4 regions of the Sinorhizobium sp. RAC02 genome follow, and region 4 is predicted to be linked to each of the others. Evidence: riboswitches for the same ligand, from Rfam matches in the RefSeq annotation. Region 4 holds a riboswitch; each other region holds the start of a gene.
The links. A riboswitch is a leader RNA that binds a small molecule or an ion and turns the genes downstream of it on or off. The one in region 4 is predicted to bind cobalamin.
Positions count from the first base shown of each region.

Region 1: linked by a shared signal. The riboswitch ahead of BSY16_RS16305 (hypothetical protein) and the one ahead of BSY16_RS23390 (DUF1636 family protein) in region 4 are both predicted to bind cobalamin.
Region 2: linked by a shared signal. The riboswitch ahead of BSY16_RS10545 (aromatic ring-hydroxylating oxygenase subunit alpha) and the one ahead of BSY16_RS23390 (DUF1636 family protein) in region 4 are both predicted to bind cobalamin.
Region 3: linked by a shared signal. The riboswitch ahead of BSY16_RS27565 (ABC transporter substrate-binding protein) and the one ahead of BSY16_RS23390 (DUF1636 family protein) in region 4 are both predicted to bind cobalamin.

Region 1 covers NZ_CP016450.1:3,384,017-3,388,664, forward strand. The annotation lists gene metH (methionine synthase) at 1-3,065, opposite strand, end outside; gene BSY16_RS16305 (hypothetical protein) at 3,151-3,366, opposite strand; cobalamin riboswitch at 3,467-3,683, opposite strand; gene BSY16_RS16310 (glycoside hydrolase family 94 protein) at 4,091-4,648, shown strand, end outside.
Region 2 covers NZ_CP016450.1:2,191,018-2,195,665, reverse strand. The annotation lists gene BSY16_RS10560 (L-threonylcarbamoyladenylate synthase) at 1-596, opposite strand, end outside; gene BSY16_RS10555 (diguanylate cyclase domain-containing protein) at 758-1,816, shown strand; gene BSY16_RS10550 (DUF6656 family protein) at 1,863-2,468, opposite strand; cobalamin riboswitch at 2,768-3,016, shown strand; gene BSY16_RS10545 (aromatic ring-hydroxylating oxygenase subunit alpha) at 3,179-4,423, shown strand; gene BSY16_RS10540 (FAD-binding oxidoreductase) at 4,425-4,648, shown strand, end outside.
Region 3 covers NZ_CP016452.1:1,414,406-1,419,053, forward strand. The annotation lists gene BSY16_RS27555 (polyamine ABC transporter substrate-binding protein) at 1-134, shown strand, start outside; gene BSY16_RS27560 (MurR/RpiR family transcriptional regulator) at 185-1,039, shown strand; cobalamin riboswitch at 1,074-1,305, shown strand; gene BSY16_RS27565 (ABC transporter substrate-binding protein) at 1,525-2,532, shown strand; gene BSY16_RS27570 (FecCD family ABC transporter permease) at 2,532-3,557, shown strand; gene BSY16_RS27575 (ABC transporter ATP-binding protein) at 3,554-4,357, shown strand; gene BSY16_RS27580 (pseudoazurin) at 4,354-4,648, shown strand, end outside.
Region 4 covers NZ_CP016452.1:472,087-476,734, forward strand. The annotation lists partial or broken gene BSY16_RS23380 (ABC transporter substrate-binding protein) at 1-721, opposite strand, end outside; gene BSY16_RS23385 (ABC transporter ATP-binding protein) at 718-1,515, opposite strand; gene BSY16_RS23390 (DUF1636 family protein) at 1,512-1,871, opposite strand; cobalamin riboswitch at 1,968-2,178, opposite strand; gene zigA (zinc metallochaperone GTPase ZigA) at 2,209-3,414, opposite strand; gene BSY16_RS23400 (Fur family transcriptional regulator) at 3,486-3,890, opposite strand; gene aztD (zinc metallochaperone AztD) at 3,966-4,648, opposite strand, start outside.

The DNA of each region.
Region 1 (4,648 bases), on a different replicon from region 4:
GTGAACCACTTTTCCGAAATGATCTTTTCCAGCATCGCCTGCGCATCGGCAAAGAGCTGGCGGGCCGCCGGTCCCTGCTTCTCGTCATCGAGGATTTTCGGAAAGACGCCTTTCAGCTCCCAGGTCTGGAAGAAGGGTGTCCAGTCGATGTAACGGGCGAGATCGGCGAGGTCCCAATCCTGCCAGACGCGGGTGCCGAGGAAGGAGGGTGTCTTCGGCTGGTAGGCGGACCAGTCGGCCTTGAAGGCGTTGTCACGCGCCTTGGCAATCGGCAGGCGCTGCTTTTCCGCCTCGCTGCGGGCATGGGCATCGGCGACCTTGCGGTATTCGGCCTTCAGCGTCTCGACGTAACCGGGCTTCATCTCGGCCGACAACAGACTGCCGACCACGCCGACGGCGCGGCTGGCATCGGTGACATAGACGGTCTGGCCGCGGTCGTAGCGCGGATGGATTTTGACGGCGGTGTGCACGCGGCTCGTCGTCGCGCCGCCGATGAGGAGGGGAATGTCGAAACCCTCGCGCTCCATTTCATTGGCGACATGCACCATCTCGTCAAGCGAGGGCGTGATCAGGCCGGACAGGCCGATGATATCGACCTTTTCGGCCTTCGCCGTCTCGAGGATCTTCGCCGCCGGCACCATGACGCCGAGATCGATGATCTCGTAATTGTTGCAGGCGAGCACGACGCCGACGATGTTCTTGCCGATATCGTGCACATCGCCCTTGACGGTCGCCATCAGGATTTTTCCCGCACTCTGGCGCTCACCGCTGCCGCCATTGGCAAGCTTTTCGGCCTCCATGTAGGGCAGCAGCACGGCGACGGCCTGCTTCATCACGCGGGCGGATTTCACGACTTGCGGCAGGAACATCTTGCCGGCGCCGAACAGGTCGCCGACGACGTTCATTCCGGCCATCAAGGGGCCTTCTATGACGTGCAGCGGGCGTTCCGCATTCTGCCGGGCCTCTTCCGTGTCGGCCTCGACGAATTCGGTGATGCCGTTGACGAGGGCGTGTTCGAGGCGTTTTTCAACCGCCCAGTCGCGCCAGGCGAGGTCGCGCTCCTTGGCTTCCTTGCCGGCCGTGCCCTTGAAGCGTTCGGCGATCTCCAGCATGCGCTCGGTCGCGGTGCCGCCGCCCTTCGGTGCGCGATTCAGCACCACGTCCTCGCAGGCCTCACGCAGGTCGGCCTCGATCGTGTCGTAGACGGCGAGCTGGCCGGCATTGACGATGCCCATGTCCATGCCCGCCTGGATGGCGTGATAGAGGAAGACCGCGTGCATCGCCTCGCGCACCGGCTCGTTGCCGCGGAACGAGAAGGAGAGATTGGAGACGCCGCCCGAGATATGGGCATGCGGCAGGGTGGCGGTGATTTCGGCGGTCGCTTCGATGAAGTCGACACCGTAATTGTCGTGCTCCTCGATGCCGGTGGCGACGGCAAAGATGTTCGGGTCGAAGACGATGTCTTCCGGCGCAAGGCCGGCGACTTCGGTCAAGAGCTTGTAGGCGCGGGTGCAGATATCCACCTTGCGCGCCCTGGTGTCGGCCTGCCCGGTCTCGTCGAACGCCATGACGACGACGGCGGCGCCATAGGCGCGCACGAGCTTCGCGTGGTGCAGGAAGGCTTCCTCGCCTTCCTTCAGCGAGATCGAGTTGACCAGCGGTTTGCCCTGCACGCATTTCAGGCCGGCCTCGATCACCTCCCATTTCGAACTGTCGATCATCAGGGGGACGCGGGCGATATCCGGCTCGGCGGCGATGAGATTGACGTATTCCGTCATGGCCCTGGCTGAATCGATCAGGCCCTCGTCCATGTTGATGTCGATGATCTGCGCGCCGTTCGCCACCTGGTCGCGGGCGACGTCGAGCGCGGCCGCATAGTCGCCGGCGGTGATCAGCTTGCGGAATTTCGCCGAGCCCGTGACGTTGGTGCGCTCGCCCACGTTCACGAAGGGAATGGCGTCGGTCAGCGTGAAGGGTTCGAGGCCGGAAAGCCGCATATGGCGCGGGATGTCGGGGATTTCGCGTGGGCTATGGCGGGCGGCGGCGGCGGCGACGGCGCGGATATGGTCCGGCGTCGAGCCGCAGCAGCCGCCGACGATGTTGACCAGCCCATCGCGCATGAAGCCTTCGATCTGGGCGGCCATCTCGCCGGGCGTTTCATCATACTGGCCGAAGGCGTTCGGCAGGCCGGCATTGGGATAGGCGCAGACGAAGGTTTGCGCGACGGAGGAGATTTCGGCGAGATGGGCGCGCATGGCATTGGCGCCGAGCGCGCAGTTGAGGCCGATCGAGAAGGGGTCGGCGTGGCGCACCGAGTTCCAGAAGGCTTCCGGCGTCTGGCCGGACAGCGTGCGGCCGGAAAGATCGGTGATTGTGCCTGATATCATGACGGGCAGGTCGATGCCCTTTTCCTCGAAGACTTCGCGGGTGGCGAAGATCGCGGCCTTGGCGTTCAGCGTGTCGAAGATCGTCTCGATCAGGATGATGTCGGCGCCACCATCGATGAGGCCACGCAGCTGGTCGGCATAGGCGAGGCGCAGGTCATCGAAGGAGACGGCGCGGTAGCCGGGATTGTTGACGTCGGGCGAGATGGAGGCGGTGCGGTTGGTCGGGCCGAGCGCGCCGGCGACGAAGCGGCGGCGGCCGTCCTTTTCCTGTGCGCGCAGGCCGGCGCGCCGCGCAAGGCGCGCACCGTCGCGGTTCAGTTCATAGACCATGTCCTCCATGCCGTAATCGGCCTGGGCGATGGTGGTGGAGGAGAAGGTGTTGGTTTCGAGAATATCGGCGCCGGCCAGCGCATAGCGGTAATGAATGTCCTCGATCGCGCCCGGCTGGGTCAGCGTCAACAGGTCGTTGTTGCCCTGCTGGTGGCAGGCGCAATCGCCGAAGCGGTCGCCGCGGAAATCGTCCTCGACGAGCTTGAGCGTCTGGATTTCCGTGCCCATGGCGCCGTCGAGCACCAGGATGCGCTCGCGCGCGGCTTTTTGCAGGGCTGCGAGGATCTCGCGGCCGTCGCGTCGCGGCAGTTCGGGGCCGAACAGGGTGTCCAGGTGCGATTTGGCCATGGCAAAGCCCTCCGGTGCAATCATACTGCATCGGAAGTCACATAAAGATATCTTTATGTCAATATGCGTTTATGCGAACGACGCGTCAGTGAAGCGGACGGTCTGCACCGGCAAGCGAGGCGAACAGCGATCGCAGGCGGGCAATATCCGGATCGGCATCCTCATAACGGGAGAGTTTCTGCACCTCCTTCAGTGCCTCGACGGCAAGGTCGGCGCCGCGCGGTTGCCAGAGCAGCCAGGAGATGAAGACGGATTCCGGCTTTCCGGTGCCGGAGAGGCCGTTGTGATCAAGTGCAAGCATTTCTTCCCCAATCGGTAAATTGGGGGATGACCGGACGCACGCATGCTGGATTTCGCCGAAAGGCGACAAGCAAGCGCACCACTGGGACACCCCGCCCATGGACGTTTCAAGTATCAGGGCAGGTCTCCTGGCTCACGGGTCGTCGCCTCTGTCTCGCCTTCCCGGTCCAAAGACCAGTGGCTTTATCGACAGTCGCTCGCCGTTCACAGTTGCGGGGGCAGCGCCGGTCTTGGCACTCCATCTGGAGCATCGCACCGGCTTCCCTCTTAGCCTCCAAGCCGCATGCGACTCGGAAGACCCTGACTTCGGCAAACTGGCGTCAGCGCGCCGGCAAGTCAATGGTTTTGACTATCATGCACAGGGCGGGAACTTTTTCCGTCACCAGGCATTTGGCTTTCCGCCTGCACCATGCGCAGGTTCGCCCTTGGGGAGGGATGGGCGATTCACCAAATCCGCAGATGAGGGTCCATGCTGCGCCATCCAGTCCTGTTGACATGTTGCAAGTCTCTGTCCTTACGGCTAAAAAATGCCGTTTTCATGCACCACGCGGCCAGGATGCCAACAAGCGTGTCGCCTGAGCCATGTCCAACCGTCAAGTACCCCCGGGGTGCGGTTCGGTGCCATGGCTGATCGCGGCACAAATATGAACCCTGCCCGCAAAAAACTGTCCAGCGCAAAGGCCGCCGCCGGATGGTTCCACATGGCCGGATCCAGAATCAGAAACATGCCCCTTCATAATACGCCGCAAGCCTCCTCGCGCGATGCCGACGTCAAGCAGATCGATTATAACGATTCGATCCGCGCCACCTATCTGACGCTGGAGGAGCTCGCCGATTGCGGTGAAGCGCTGGCGCGCGACAAACGCGCGGCCCTGCCCGGCTTCCGACCCTTCGAATTCCGTGCCCGGCACAAGGAAAACGAGAAGGAGATCTTCCGCGTCTACCAGACGACGGCGAAGGATGTCGAAGCGGGCGTGCAGATAACCCCCGCAGCCGAATGGCTGCTCGACAACTATTACGTCGTCGAAGAGGCGATCCAGGAAGTCCGTCGCGATTTCCCCCGCCGCTTCTTCCGCCAGTTGCCGACCCTGGAGGTCGAGGGACAGGTGATGCCGCGCACGCTCGCCGTCGCCTGGCTCTACGTCGCCCATACGCATAGCAGCGTCTCGCATGATGGCCTGACGGCTTTCGTTCAGGGCTTCCAGAAGGTCGATGCGCTGAAGATCGGCGAACTCTGGGCGCTGCCTTCCTTCATTCGTTTCGTGCTTCTTGAAAACCTCCGC
Region 2 (4,648 bases), on a different replicon from region 4:
TCCAGCCCGCCGGGCCTGAGCAGCCGGATCGTCTCGCCCTCGACCTTGAGGATGGTGGATTCAAGCCCAACCACGGCCGGCCCGGCATCGAGCACCAGCTCCAGCCGCGCGCCAAAATCCTCGGCGACATGCCGGGCGGTCGTCGGGCTGATACGGCCGGAGGTGTTGGCGCTGGGGGCCGCCAGCGGCCGGCCGAAGGCGGCAAGCAGCCGGCTGGAAAAACCCGTCGGCACGCGGATGCCGACCGTATCGAGCCCCGCGCGCGCCAGCGGGTGGATGGCGCTCTCCGGCCGGATCGGCAGAATGAGGGTCAGCGGGCCGGGCCAGAAGGCCTCTGCAATCTGGCGCGACAGCGGATCAAAGAAGGCATGTTGCTCTGCCATGGCAAGATCGGCCATGTGGCAGATCAGCGGATTGAAGCGCGGTCGCCCCTTCATCTCATAGATGCGGGTGATCGCCAGCGGATTGGTGGCGTCGGCGGCAAGGCCGTAGACCGTTTCCGTAGGGATCGCGACCGGCACGCCGCGGCTCAGCACCTCCGAGGCTCGCGCCAGCGCCACCTCCGGTTCCGTCCGCGTATCCACGATGTAAGCCATGTCGCCCTTCCGTCGTTTCCGGCCTCCTTTACAGGGCTTTGGCGGCAAATGCCAAGGGCACAGGCGGATTGCTTAAAATTCGAATGATCGGGTTAGAGGGGTCGAAAGAGCGGCCTGCTATGGGTGAGGTGAACACTCCCGCACGCAGGTCCCCGCACCAGATGACTCACAAGAAATCCTCGACGACCGACATCGCCCTGCGCGTCGCAACGGCCATGAAGCAGATGGGCATCGATGGCCTGCCGCGTAATTATGAACTGGTCTACGAGGCCTATGCCGGCGCCAATCCGGATCTGGTGCGCGATTTCGTGGCGCTCGGCAAGTACAAGACCCAGGCCATGCTCGATGAACTCGGCCGGAAGTACCTGCCCCACCAGCATGAGGCCGGCGTGCTGCAACGCTCCGCCGGTGCGATCAGCGGCGAGATGAGCAATTTCATGGACCTGCTCAGCCAGGAGCGGACGTCGCTTTCCGACTATGGCCGGCTGATCGGCGAGGCCTCGCAGGTCATTCAAAAAGCGGGCGGGGTGGATATGCTCGGCGGCTCGCTCGAGGCCCTGCAACGCGCGACCGAACAGCGCGTCAGCCACACGGCGGAAATGGCCGCAAAGGTCGCCGCGCAATCGGCCGTCATGGAAGGCATCCAGAAGGAGATGGCGGATTTCGAGGCGATGAAATTCATCGATCCGCCGACGAAACTCGGCAACCGCCGCGCCTTCAACAAGGCGCTCGCCCGGGTCTATGCCAATCCGGACCTGCCGATGCTTTGTGGCGTCGTCGTCGCCGAGGTCGATGCCGATCGCCGTTTCTCGCCGGCCCAGATCGAGGCCCTTTCGGACCATCTCGTCACCTTCTACGGCGGTCTCATCCGCCAGGTATTTCCGGCCAACGATCTCGCCGTGCGCTTCGACGGCCTGCGCTTCGGCTTCCTGTTCCAGACGTCGGACGAGGGCGAGGTGACACGGCTTGTCGATCTGTTGCGCGCAGCGTTCCAGACGGTTGCGCTCCGCGACCCCCGCACCGGCCGCAATCTCGGCCATCTGACCTTGTCAGCCGGTGTGTGCATGTCGGACCGCGCCGACAGCGCGCTCGACCTCGCATCGGCCTGCGACCGGGCGCTTCTGGAGGCGAAGGGCGCCGGGGGTGATCTCGTCGTCGTCTACGGTCGCGGCGACGAAGTGCCGGTCGGCAAGGAATGGATGCTGTACCGGGCGTCCTAGAGCAATTCCAGCGAGGGTGCGCCGCGGTTCTATCCCCGGAAATGCTCTAAAGCGCGCGGATGATCTTGCGGAGCGCCTCGTTGCGGGCACCGAGCATCAGCACGTTCTTCATGGCAAGTTTCGGGTCGTCGGTGCGGAAGATCACGCCGTTGCCGCGCACCTTGCGGTCGATGGTGAGGCGGCCTTCCTCTTCCGTCGGGGTGATCGCGATGGCGAAATACATGCGGCCCGGCTTCTTCGAAATGCCGGCGAAGAACTGTTCCCCGTCGCCGATCTCGGCACGGAAATTGGTCATGTAGAAGGCCCATTGCACGTTCGGGAATTCCGCAAAGCGGGAATTGGCCACCGTGATGTGGCAGTAGCCGAGATGCGGCGTCTCGGCCAGCGTGCGGTGGAAGATCAGCTTGGGAAACTGGATCGTCTCATGAAAGCCGTTGATACGGTCATGGGTGACGCTGCCCGCCCGCTCCAGCTTGCGGCCGGTGCGCTCGGCCACTTCCTGATAGGAGAGGTAACGCTTCTCGCTTGGGCTCCAGCTGACGTCGCGGTCGATACGGCCGGTCCGGAGAAATTGCGTGTGTACGGCTGCTTTCGGCGGGTTCGCACGCTTGTAGGCAACGGCGTCGTAATATCGAAATTTCGTCTGCTGCACGTGGCGGCACTCCATCCTCGCGCCCTGATCGCAGACGAGTTTAGGAAAACGTCGTTAAGCAATCCTTGCTGTCGCACTCCCAATTCCTGTCCCGGCAACATCGTGGTCGCAATATGACAAGCGTGTGATGCTTGGCCACAGCATCGCCATTGTCGAGGCAATGCGCCGAAAAATTAGGCATATCGCTTTGGTATGACTGGAGAAAGTTACCCCGCCACGCCCTGGCTCTTCTGGAAACAGCTGTCGTCAAATCAGGAGGCCATGTCGTTTTCCGACATGTTGCGCGACGATTCTTGCGTTTAGATAGGAACACTCAAGGTGCCATTCCTCAGGGAGGGTGGAGAATTGGGAAGCCGGTTGAATTCCGGCGCTGCCCCCGCAACGGTGTTGGAGCAAGGTGCAGCAGAAGCCACTGGACGGGAGGTCTGGGAAGGCGCTGCACTGGTTCGGAAGGCATGACCCCGAAAGGTTTTCGACTTTTTGGACGCGGTCATGGCCCGACAAGAACACTCCTCAGCCCGGAAACCAGCCTGGAGAAACGATCGTGACTGGCTGCGGCGGGCGGCCGGGAAGCGTGCACTCCGTGCGGCTTGCCGCGTGGATGCCGTCTCCTTCTGTGCGCCTCATCCGAAAGCAGTTCCAGGAAAAGTGTGAAGCGGTTTTCCGTTCGGAATTGCGTGGCAATAATTTGGATATTCTGAGGATCCGGCATGGACATTCGCAGCGACGTGCTCCGCAAGCTCAAGAACCGGCGCGACGGCTACAGCCTCGAGCAGGCCTTCTACATCGACCAAGACCACTACAAGCTCGATCTGGAGACGATCTGGTATCGCGACTGGCTGTTCATCGGCCATGACTGCGAGATCCCCAAGGCCGGCAACTATTTCACCGTGCAGGTCGGCGATTATCCCGTCGTCATCACCCGCGACCGCTCGGGCACGGTGCGCGCGCTACACAATTCCTGCCGCCACCGCGGCTCGCGCGTCTGCACCCAGAACAAGGGTTCGTCGGCCAAACTCGTCTGTCCCTACCACCAGTGGACCTACGAACTCGACGGCTCGCTGCTCTTCGCCCGTCACATGGCGGAGGATTTCGACAGGACGCAGCATAGCCTGAAGCGCATGCATTGCGAGACCGTCGGCGGCTACATCTTCATCTGCCTTGCCGATGAGGCTCCGGATTTTGCGCCGTTCCGCGCCATGGTCGAGCCCTATCTCGCCCGTCACCGCCTCGGGGAGACCAAGGTCGCCTTCGAAAGCACGATCATCGAAAAGGGCAACTGGAAGCTCGTCTGGGAAAACAACCGCGAGTGCTACCACTGTGCCGCCAACCATCCGGAACTCTGCCGCACCTATCCGGAAGCGCCGAGCGCCACCGGCGTGCAGGGCGCCAAGGATGATCCGGTCATCGCCGAGCATTGGGCGAAGTGCGAGACCGCCGGCCTGCCGAGCGAATTCCGCATGTCGCCGACCGGCCAGTTCCGCGCCGCCCGCATGCCGCTGATCCAGGATGCGGAGAGCTATACCATGTCGGGCGCGCGCGCCGTTGCACGCCCGCTGTCGAGCGACGTGCTGGAAAGCCATATCGGCACGCTGCTGCTCTTCCACTACCCGACGACGTGGAACCACGTGCTGGCCGACCACGCCATCACCTTCCGCGTGCTGCCGCTAGGGCCCGAACTGACGCAGGTCACGACGAAGTGGCTGGTCAACAAGGATGCCGTGGAAGGCGTCGATTACCGTCTCGACGAACTCACCCATGTCTGGACCGAGACCAACGACCAGGACCGCCGGATCGTCGAGGAAAATGCCTTCGGCATCCGCTCGCCGGCCTACCAGCCCGGACCTTATTCGCCGGAAGATGAAGGTGGCGTCATGCAGTTCGTCGAATGGTACGCCAATTTCATGATCGAACGGCTCGACGGCGCCAAGCAACCGCTGTCGCGGGTGGCGTGAGATGACGATCGCCAGCCATTTCCGCCATTTCGACGAACTCAATCCCTGGCACGATCGCCACAACCTTCTCGAATGCGTTGCCGCGACCGTCGAGACGACGGATGTGATGACCTTCACCTTCCGTTCGGATCGCGACAACTGGTTCCGGTATCTGCCGGGCCAGTTCGTCACTCTGGAGCTGCCCGTCTCCGAAGACGAGCCGGTGATGCGCACCTACACGCTGTC
Region 3 (4,648 bases), 940 kb from region 4:
CGGAAAAGATCAAGAATAGCAAGGAGATCAATCCGCCAGCGGAAACGATGGCGCGTCTCCAGATCTTCGAGGATCTCGGTCCCGCGCTGCGCCAGCTGGACCGGGTCTGGACGAAGGTGAAGACCGCGCAGTGACAGCGCTGGCCCGCCTGTCTCCGGATGGGCGGGCTTCGAGGAGGGGCGACGTGTCGAAACGCATTGTGAAGCTCGTACAGTCCGATGACCTCCGGCGGTCCAAGTCCGACAAGCTGATCGCCAACTATATCGAGCGCAATATCGCCGATCTGCCTTTCGAGACGGCGCGTTCCATCGCCCAGCGCCTCGAACTTTCGCCGATGACCGTCGGCCGCTATCTGCGCCGCATGGGTTTTGATGGCCTTGATGAGTTGAAGGGCGAACTGCGGCATGGCAGTTCCAACCCGGCCTGGCAGGTCAAGGGCCAGGTCGACCGGCTGGAACAGGACCGCAAGGAGGGCAAGCTGCTCGCCGGCCTCATCCAGCAGCAGATCGACAATCTTGGGCAGATCTACGAAATCACCACCGCGCCGGAATGGCAGCAGACGATCGACGCGCTCATCGGTGCCAGCGAGGTCTATGTCGCGGCCTACCAGAATGTGCGCGGCATCGCCCAGTATTTTGCCAGCCAGCTTTCTTATACCCGCTCGCGCGTCCAGTTCGTCGATGGCGTCAACGGCACCTATGCCGAAGTGCTCGACGGTTCCGTCGAGGGGCGGCTGCTCTTCCTGCACGACGTGCGTCGCTTCGCCGCCAAGGCGCGGCCGCTGGCGCTGGAAGCGCGGCGCGCCGGCGTCAAGGTCGTGCTGCTCACCGATGAATTCTGCCCCTGGGGGCCGGAGGTCTCCGATATCTGCCTCGTCGTACCCGGCTCGCACGGGCCGCTGTGGGATGGTGCCGCCACCATGACGGCCGTCATGGACCTCATGCTCAGCAACATCATCGTCGTGATGGGCGAGGCGGTGAGTGAACGCGTCGATACGCTGACCCGCCTGCAGGATGTCTTCGGGGATTTCGAGACCTGACGGCTATCGCGCCTTGACGCTGCCGAGTGGCGCGGACTAAGGATGGGCCGACGGTTCCCTGACGGATGACTCCCAGGGGATTAATAGGGAACACGGTGCGGACGACCCAACAGGGACCCATTCCGTGGCTGCCCCCGCAACTGTAGGCGGATTGCCGCCTGTCCTCGGACGCGTTTATGCGTCATGCCACTGCGGTTTTCCGCGGGAAGGCAGACAGGCAGCAGATATCCGTGAGCCAGGAGACCTGCCGTCATAGCAACAATCCAAGTCACGGGCGGGGATGCCCGGAACGGAGACGCCATGACGATTTTCGCTGCCACCCCTGGCAGATATCTACTCGTTTTCTCCCGACCGCAATCGATCCGCTCCTGTTGGTGCGTCGGCTAGGCTTCTGCCTGCCGTCGTGTCCCTCCGCGCCTTTTGCGCAGTCCTTCATCCGGGAGAAACCCATGACCATCTTTGCCGCGGCCTCACGTGCCGCCCCTCTGCTTTCGTTCGTTGCCGGCACGGCAGCTTTTGTTCTCTCCTCGGGTGCGGTCCACGCCGCCGAAACCCAGTATCCGCTGACGTTCGAGAATTGCGGCCGCCCGGTCACCTTCGAGAAGGCGCCGGAGCGTGCGGTCTCGCTCGGCCAGAGCTCGACCGAAATCCTCTACCTGCTCGGCGTCGGCGACCGCATGGTCGGCACCGCGGTCTGGATCGGCCCGGTTCTGACCGGTTACGAGGAGGCCAATGCCAAGGTCGAGCGCCTTGCCGACAATGATCCGAGCTTCGAGAGCGTCGTCGCCAAGAAGCCGGACCTCGTGACGGCGCAGTTCCAGTGGCATGTCGGCCCGGAAGGCATCGTCGCGACGCCGGAACAGTTCGAGGAATTGAAGATCCCCGTCTACACCTCGCCGGCCGATTGCATCGGCAAGGACAATACCGGCGGCGGCGACGGTGTGCGCAAGACGGTCTTCACCATGGACCTTATCTACAAGGAAATCAGCGAACTGTCGCAGATTTTCAATGTACAGGATCAGGGTGAGAAGGTGATCGCCGAGCTCAAGGCCCGCGAGGCCGCGGCCCGCAAGAAGATCGCCTCTGCCGATGGCAAGCTGTCCGCCGTCTTCTGGTTCTCCAGCGCCGAACTCGACATCGACCCCTATGTCGCCGGCCGCAACGGCGCGCCGGGCTACATCCTGTCTGCGCTTGGCATCAAGAACGTTATCGAGAGCGACGAGGAATGGCCGACGGTTGGCTGGGAAACCGTTGCCAAGGCCGATCCGACCATCATCGTCGCCGGCAAGATGGAACGCCGCCGCTTCCCGGCCGATGACGTTGCCGTCAAGCACAAGTTCTTGAAGGAAGATCCGGTCGCCAGCCTGATGCCGGCGGTCAAGAACGGCTATGTGGTCGACATGGACGCCCAGGCGATGAACCCGACGATCCGCACCATCGAGGGCATCGAAGTGCTCGCCGACGCGGTCGAAAAGGCTGGCCTCGCCAAGTGATGGCAGATCGCCCCCTCTTGCTCCGGACGGGCGCCGCTTTCGCGGCGCTCGTGCTCCTGCTTGCCGCACTCGGTGTGGGCGCGGCGGTTGGCGAGACGGCAATCCCGCTCGATGTCGTGGGGAAGACCGTGGCGAACCGTCTTTGGCAGGCGGGTTATGCGCTGGAGCCGATCGACGAGGGCATCATCTGGAACTACCGACTGAGCCGCGCCGTGGTCGCCGCCTGCTGCGGCTCGGCATTGGCGCTTTCCGGCGTGATCCTGCAATCGCTGCTGCGCAATGCGCTTGCCGATCCTTATATTCTCGGCATTTCGGCTGGTGCCTCGACCGGCGCCGTCGCCGTCGCGATCCTCGGCATCGGTGCCGGCATGCTGACGCTGCCGATCGGCGCTTTCATCGGCGCGCTTGTCGCCTTCGCTCTGGTCAGCGTTCTGGCCGTGCGCGCCGGGCGCGGCACCAGCGCGATCATTCTGGCAGGCGTCGCTGGCTCACAGCTCTTCAACGCGCTCACCTCCTTCATCGTCACCAAAGCGGCCAATGCCGAGCAGGCGCGCGGCATCATGTTCTGGCTGCTTGGCAATCTTTCCGGCGTGCGCTGGCCGGATGTCTGGCTGGCGCTGCCGGTCGCGCTTGCCGGCCTGCTCGTCTGCCTGTGGCATGCCCGCGCGCTGGACGCCTTCACCTTCGGAACCGAATCGGCCGCCTCCCTCGGCATTCCGGTGCGCCGTGTTTACGTCGTGCTGATTGCCATTTCCGCGTTGATGACGGCCGTCATGGTCTCGATCGTCGGCTCGATCGGCTTCGTCGGTCTCGTCATTCCCCATGCCGCCCGCATGGTCGTCGGCGTGCGCCACGGCTTGCTGCTGCCGGCCTCGGCGCTGATCGGCGCCATTTTCATGATCGCCGCCGACGTGCTGTCGCGCGTCATCATCCCCGGCCAGGTGCTGCCTATCGGCGTCATCACGGCGTTGTTCGGCGCACCAGCCTTTGCGCTCATCTTAAGTCAGAGGAGATCGGCGCTATGACACTGGTTGCAAACGGACTTTCCTGGTCGGCGGGTGGCACAAAAATCCTGTCGGATGTCTCACTCGACGTGCGCCCCGGCGAATTCCTCGGAATCATCGGCCCGAACGGGTCGGGCAAGACCAGTTTGATGGCGCTCATCGCCGGCATCCGCAAACCGCAGCGGGGCGAGGTGACGCTGGACGGCAAACTGCTTTTGGCGCACGGGCGGCAGGCGATCGCGCGGCGCATTGCCTTCGTCGAGCAGCAAGCGGAAACGACGGAACGCATCACGGCGCGCCAGGCCGTCGAACTCGGCCGCACGCCCCATCTGGGCGCGCTAACACCCTGGTCGAAGGCGGATGATGCCGTCGTCGACCGGGCGCTGGAGGAGGTGGACATGGCGCATTTCGCCAACCGTCTCTGGCACACGCTGTCCGGCGGCGAGCGCCAGCGGCTGCATATTGCCCGCGCGCTTGCCCAGCAATCGCCGATCCTTCTGCTCGACGAGCCGACCAACCATCTCGACATCGGCCACCAGATCGGCCTGCTCCAGCTCGTGCGTGAACAGGACCTGACCGTGGTCGCAGCGCTTCACGACCTCAACCATGCCGCCATGTTCTGTGACCGCATCGCCGTGATGCAGGCAGGACGCATCGTGGCCCTCGGCGCCCCCGCCAAGGTGCTGGAGCCGCAGCGTCTGCACGACGTGTTCCGCGTCACCGTCGATATCGAGCGCGACAGCGCTGGTGGCTGCTTCATCCGTTACCGCCGGCCCAATCCGCGACCGGCCAAACTCAAGCTCGTTGCAGAGGCAAGATGAAAATCCGGCTCCTTCTCGCCGCGGCCGTGATGGCCGTTCTTTTCCATTCCCTTCCGGCCGCTGCCGAGACGTTCAAGGTCGAGATGCGCAACCGTGGCGAAAAGGGCTCGATGGTGTTCGAGCCGGATTTCCTGGCGATCAAGCCGGGCGACAGCATCAAGTTCATCGCCACCCACAAGAGCCACAATGCCGCGAGCATCGACGGCATGGTTCCGGAGGGCTATGCCGGCTTCAAGGGCAAGATCAATGAGGAGATCGAGGTCACCTTCGACCAGCCGGGCTTTTACGGCA
Region 4 (4,648 bases):
TTTCCCAGTCCGTATTGCCCCAGCTCGTCTCCATGTCCTCCATGATGTTCTTGCCGCCGGCCGCCGTGATCATCGCCGTGGTGATGGCGTATTTGCCCGCGGTGAACGGCTTGTCGCTCCCGGAATCGTAGAGGAACACGCGGGTGCCACTCCTGTCGCCGACCTTCTTCTCGACATCGACGAGCTGCGCCTTCCAGCCTTCGACGAGCGCGTTCGCCTCGGCCTCCTTGCCGAAGATCTTGCCGAGCTTTTCCATGTCGGCGTAGAGCAGGTCCATCGAGGCTGCCGCCCGATCTTTTTGCAGATGGACGCAGCTTTCGGTGAGAACCAGCGTCTTGATGTCGTTGCCGGCGAGCGTGTCGGGCGTCACCTCGCCGCCAGGCTTCATGCCCTAATACCAGCCGGCGAAGAAGAAGTCCGGATCTGCGGCGACGAGGTTCTCCATCGTTGGATATTTGGGGGCGAGTTCGGGGATCGAGCCCTGCTCCTTTTTGTACGCGTCGTCGGTCTTGTACCAGCCGGTGATGCCGGTCACGCCGACGATGGAAGGCTGAAGGCCGAGCGCGAAGGCCATCTTGGCCATGTTGATGTCGTGGATCACCGCTCGCTTCGGTGCGGCGTCGAAGGTCACCGGCGTGCCGCAGCTATCGACCGTGACGGGGAAGGCGAGGGCGGCAGAGGCCGCCAGCGAGAAGAGGGAGGCGAGGATCAGGCGTTTCATGGAGAGGCTCCGGTGCTGCGGGTGAGAGGGATGTCGAAGATGGTAAGCTGGCGGTCCTCGTGCGGATGGGGCAGGCGCAAGAGATCGATGCCGAAGACATCGCGCACGACATGCCGGTCGAGCGTCTCCTCCACCGGCCCGCAGGCGACAAGCGCGCCCTGCTTCAGCACCGCGATCCGCGTGGCAAAGCCTGACACAAGGTGAAGGTCGTGCAGAACCGCAACGATAGTGAGGCCGAGGTCTGCCACCAGCGCGAGAAGCGCGCCGCGGGCGCGGGGATCAAGATGGTTCGTCGGCTCGTCGAGGAAGAGGATGCGCGGCTCCTGGGCAAGCGCGCGTGCGATCTGCGCCCGCTGCCGCTCACCGCCCGAAAGCGATCCCATTTCGCGACCGGCAAGGGAAAGCAATTCCGTTCGCTCGAGCGCGTTCCGGATGATGGCGGCCTCCTCCGGGCCCGGTCGGCGTGCCGCGTGCGGTATGCGGCTGAGGGCCACATAGTCGCGCACGCATATGCGATGGTCGGGCTGGTCCGCCTGCCCGACCACGGCGACCACGCGGGCGCGTTCGGCGGGACGCATTGCGTCAAGCGGTGTGCCGAACAGGTTCACGGTCCCGGTGGTGGGTTTCAGCGTGCCGGCGAGCATGCGCAGCAGCGTGGTCTTGCCCGCGCCGTTCGGGCCGATGATGGCGAGGCGGTCGCACGCTTTGACGTCGAGCGACACGCCGCCGAGAAGGCGGTCGCCGGAGCGGATCTCGTAGGTTAGCCCTTGCGCGGAAAGGACGCAGCCGCTCATCCGGCGAGCCCTCCGATATGCGGGATGCGGGCGAGCGTCTTGCCGCGCAGTCCGGCCGGCCGCTGGCCCTCGTTGCACCAACCGTCCGGAAGGTCGCGGTACTGGCGCCCGAGGGCCAGCTGGGCGTCCACGTCCCTTGCCGGATCGATGTCGCCGAAGAGGAATGTGGCCTTTGAGGCGGCGGTGAAGGCGACAGCGAGCGGCCGCTCGCAACCCGCAAGGCAGGCCACGGTATCGACGCGAAAGCCGCCGGCGGTCGCATGGAGCGCAAGACGGGCCGTACGGTCCGACGCGGCTGCGCCGGCCCGGCAGAGGCTGCACACGACGATGGCGTAGGCGGCAGGCGTTTCGGTCATGTCATCCTTCGGCGAAAGGGCGCTGGAGAAGGATGATCGGCCATCGCGCGATGAAGCGGGAAGGCGTCACAACGCTCCCCGGCACACCCCGTCCGGTTGCTGTGTCGGATGACGGCAGGTCTCCTGGCTCGCGGGTCGAAGGGCTTGCCGGCCTTCCCGGTCGTTGGACCAGTGGCAGATATGACAAGACCTCACCGCTTACAGTTGCGGGGGCAGCCACGGTTTCGGCCCCGTTCGGGTCGTCCTCACCGTGTTCCCTATTTATCCCTCCGGCTTTGCCTCGGGAACCGTCGGCCCCCAGATAGGGGCCGATCGGAATGCCTGTCAAGCGGCGGCCTCACGCGGCCCGCCGATCCCAGCTTGAAAACGGATCCGCGAGATTGCGCCACAATTCCGGCTTGAACGTATCGCCGTCGATCAGGCAGGCGTCGAGTTCCGCGCGAATTTTCGCTTCGTCCATGGGGTCGGCGCCGATGAAGACGATCTCCTGCCGGCGATCCCCCCAGACGGGGTCTAGATAGGGTTGCATCATCCGGGTAAAGCCGGAATCGCTCGGCCATTGCTCCTTCGGTACGGATGACCACCACAGCCCCATTTTTCCGGTGCGCACGAGTGCTCCCGCCTGGCTGATCTCGCCCACGTAATGCGGCCGTGTCGCCAGCCAGAAGAAGCCCTTTGCCCGAACGACGCCGGGCCAGGAGCGGTCGATGAAGCTCTGGAACCGCATGGGGTCGAATGGCCGTTTCGCGCGGTAGACGAAGGAGCGGATGCCGTATTCCTCTGTTTCGGGGACATGGTCCTTGAAACCGTGAAGTTCCTTGAACCACAGCGGATGCTGCTCGGCCTTCTCGAAGTCGAAGCGACCTGTTCCGAGCACATCTTTCAGGTCGACCTTGCCGAAGTCGGCTTCGATGAGCCTGGCGTCCGGATTGAGCGAAACGATGATCTTGCACGCGGCGTCCCGCTCGTCGGGTGTGGCTATCCCGATCTTGTTCAGCACTACGACATCGGCGAACTCGATCTGCTCTACCAGCAGGTCGACCAACGTCCGATCGTCGCCATCGCCGGCAGTCTCGCCGCGATCACGGAGGAAATCGGCCGAGCTGTAATCCTTCAGGAGATTGGCGGCATCGACCACCGTCACCATCGTGTCGAGCCTGGCGACGTCGGAGAGGCTCATCCCGTTCTCGTCGCGGAAATCGAATGTGGCGGCAACGGGAAGCGGTTCGGCAATGCCGGTCGATTCGATGAGCAGATAGTCGAAGCGGTCCTGCTCTGCGAGCGCCCGCACCTCCGTCAGCAGGTCGTCACGGAGCGTGCAACAGATGCAGCCATTGGTCATCTCGACAAGTTGTTCCTGCGTGCGCGAAAGATTGGCGCCGCCATCACGCACCAGCGCGGCATCGATGTTGACCTCGCTCATGTCGTTGACGATGAGCGCAACGCGCAGTCCGTCGCGATTGGCGAGGATGTGGTTGAGCAGCGTCGTCTTGCCGGCGCCGAGGAAGCCGGAGAGGACGGTGACGGGGAGTTTTTTTGCCATTCAGTTTCCCTTTTATGATATAACATAACATTTTGCTGTGAAAAACGTCTATACTGCGTTTTATATCCGGATCAGTGGCAGTTAGCGCATAGTCCGTGAACTTCTATTGTGGTGGCCCGGATTTTGAAGCCGCTGCTTCTGGCGTACTTAACCAATGCATCCTCGACCTTTCGATCATGGAACTCATTGACTTTGCCGCAGGCCTCGCAGATCTCGAACGCCGTGATGCGGGGATGAATCTGCCCCTGCCGGGAATGGCAACAGACGACGAAGGCATTCATGCTTTCCAGGCGATGCACCCGCCCATGTTCCAGGAGCTTTTCGAGGGCGCGGTAGACTTGCAACGGCGCTTTCAGGCCTTGGCCGCGCAAGCGATCGAGAATGGTGTAGGCGCTGAGCGGCTGTCCGGACGATTCCAGTACAGAGAGGACGAGGCCCTGGTTCTTCGTCAGCTTCAGTTCGTGCGGTTGAGCCATCTGCGACATTGCCATCTCCGAGAACAGGTGGGTGGTCCGGACCCCTGGATTTGGGCCGGGCCACCGCTTCAACCTTTAGTGCGATGCGCCAGAGCCGCCAACGGCGACGATCGAGAAAGGCTGGCCTCCAACAGGAATGGTGCGTTCTTCCTTCAACGTTTCCGGGTCGATGATGCGGACGAGTGAATGCCGGGGGTCCGTGATCGCGATCTGGCCGTCGGCAACGGCAAGGCGCGGGCGGGGGTCACGCCAATGGCCGTCCTTGCTGTAGGGTACCGTCACTCTTGAATGGCGGTCTATTTCGCCGTTGACCACATCCAGAACACTCAGGAATCCGTCCTCGGTGAGGATGTATGCATTGCGTGGATTGGCCGGGTCGAGCGCGAAGTCCACACGCCGGGTCGGAAGCTCTACGAGGCGGTAAGGCTCCTTGCTGTCGGGATCGATCAGCACGACCTTGTCCTCACCGTAGTTGCCGAGGAAGAACTGCATGGCCTTGCCGCCGAGAAGGGTGCCGGTATACCCCTCGGGCAGGCTCTCGGAATAGGCCAGCATCTCGAGTTTTGGACCGTCGAGGCCGCCCGGCCGGGCGACGAGCACGCCTTCCTTGCAGCCGAAGGCGACGAGCCTCGCCGAGGTCGCCTCGCCGTGCAGGTCGGTGCAGGTGGCGACCTCGCCCACCTGCTGGCCGTTTTCGTCGAGAACCCTCAGGCCTATGCGGGGCGGCAGCGCGTCGGGCTTCACCTCCGCCTTCGTGT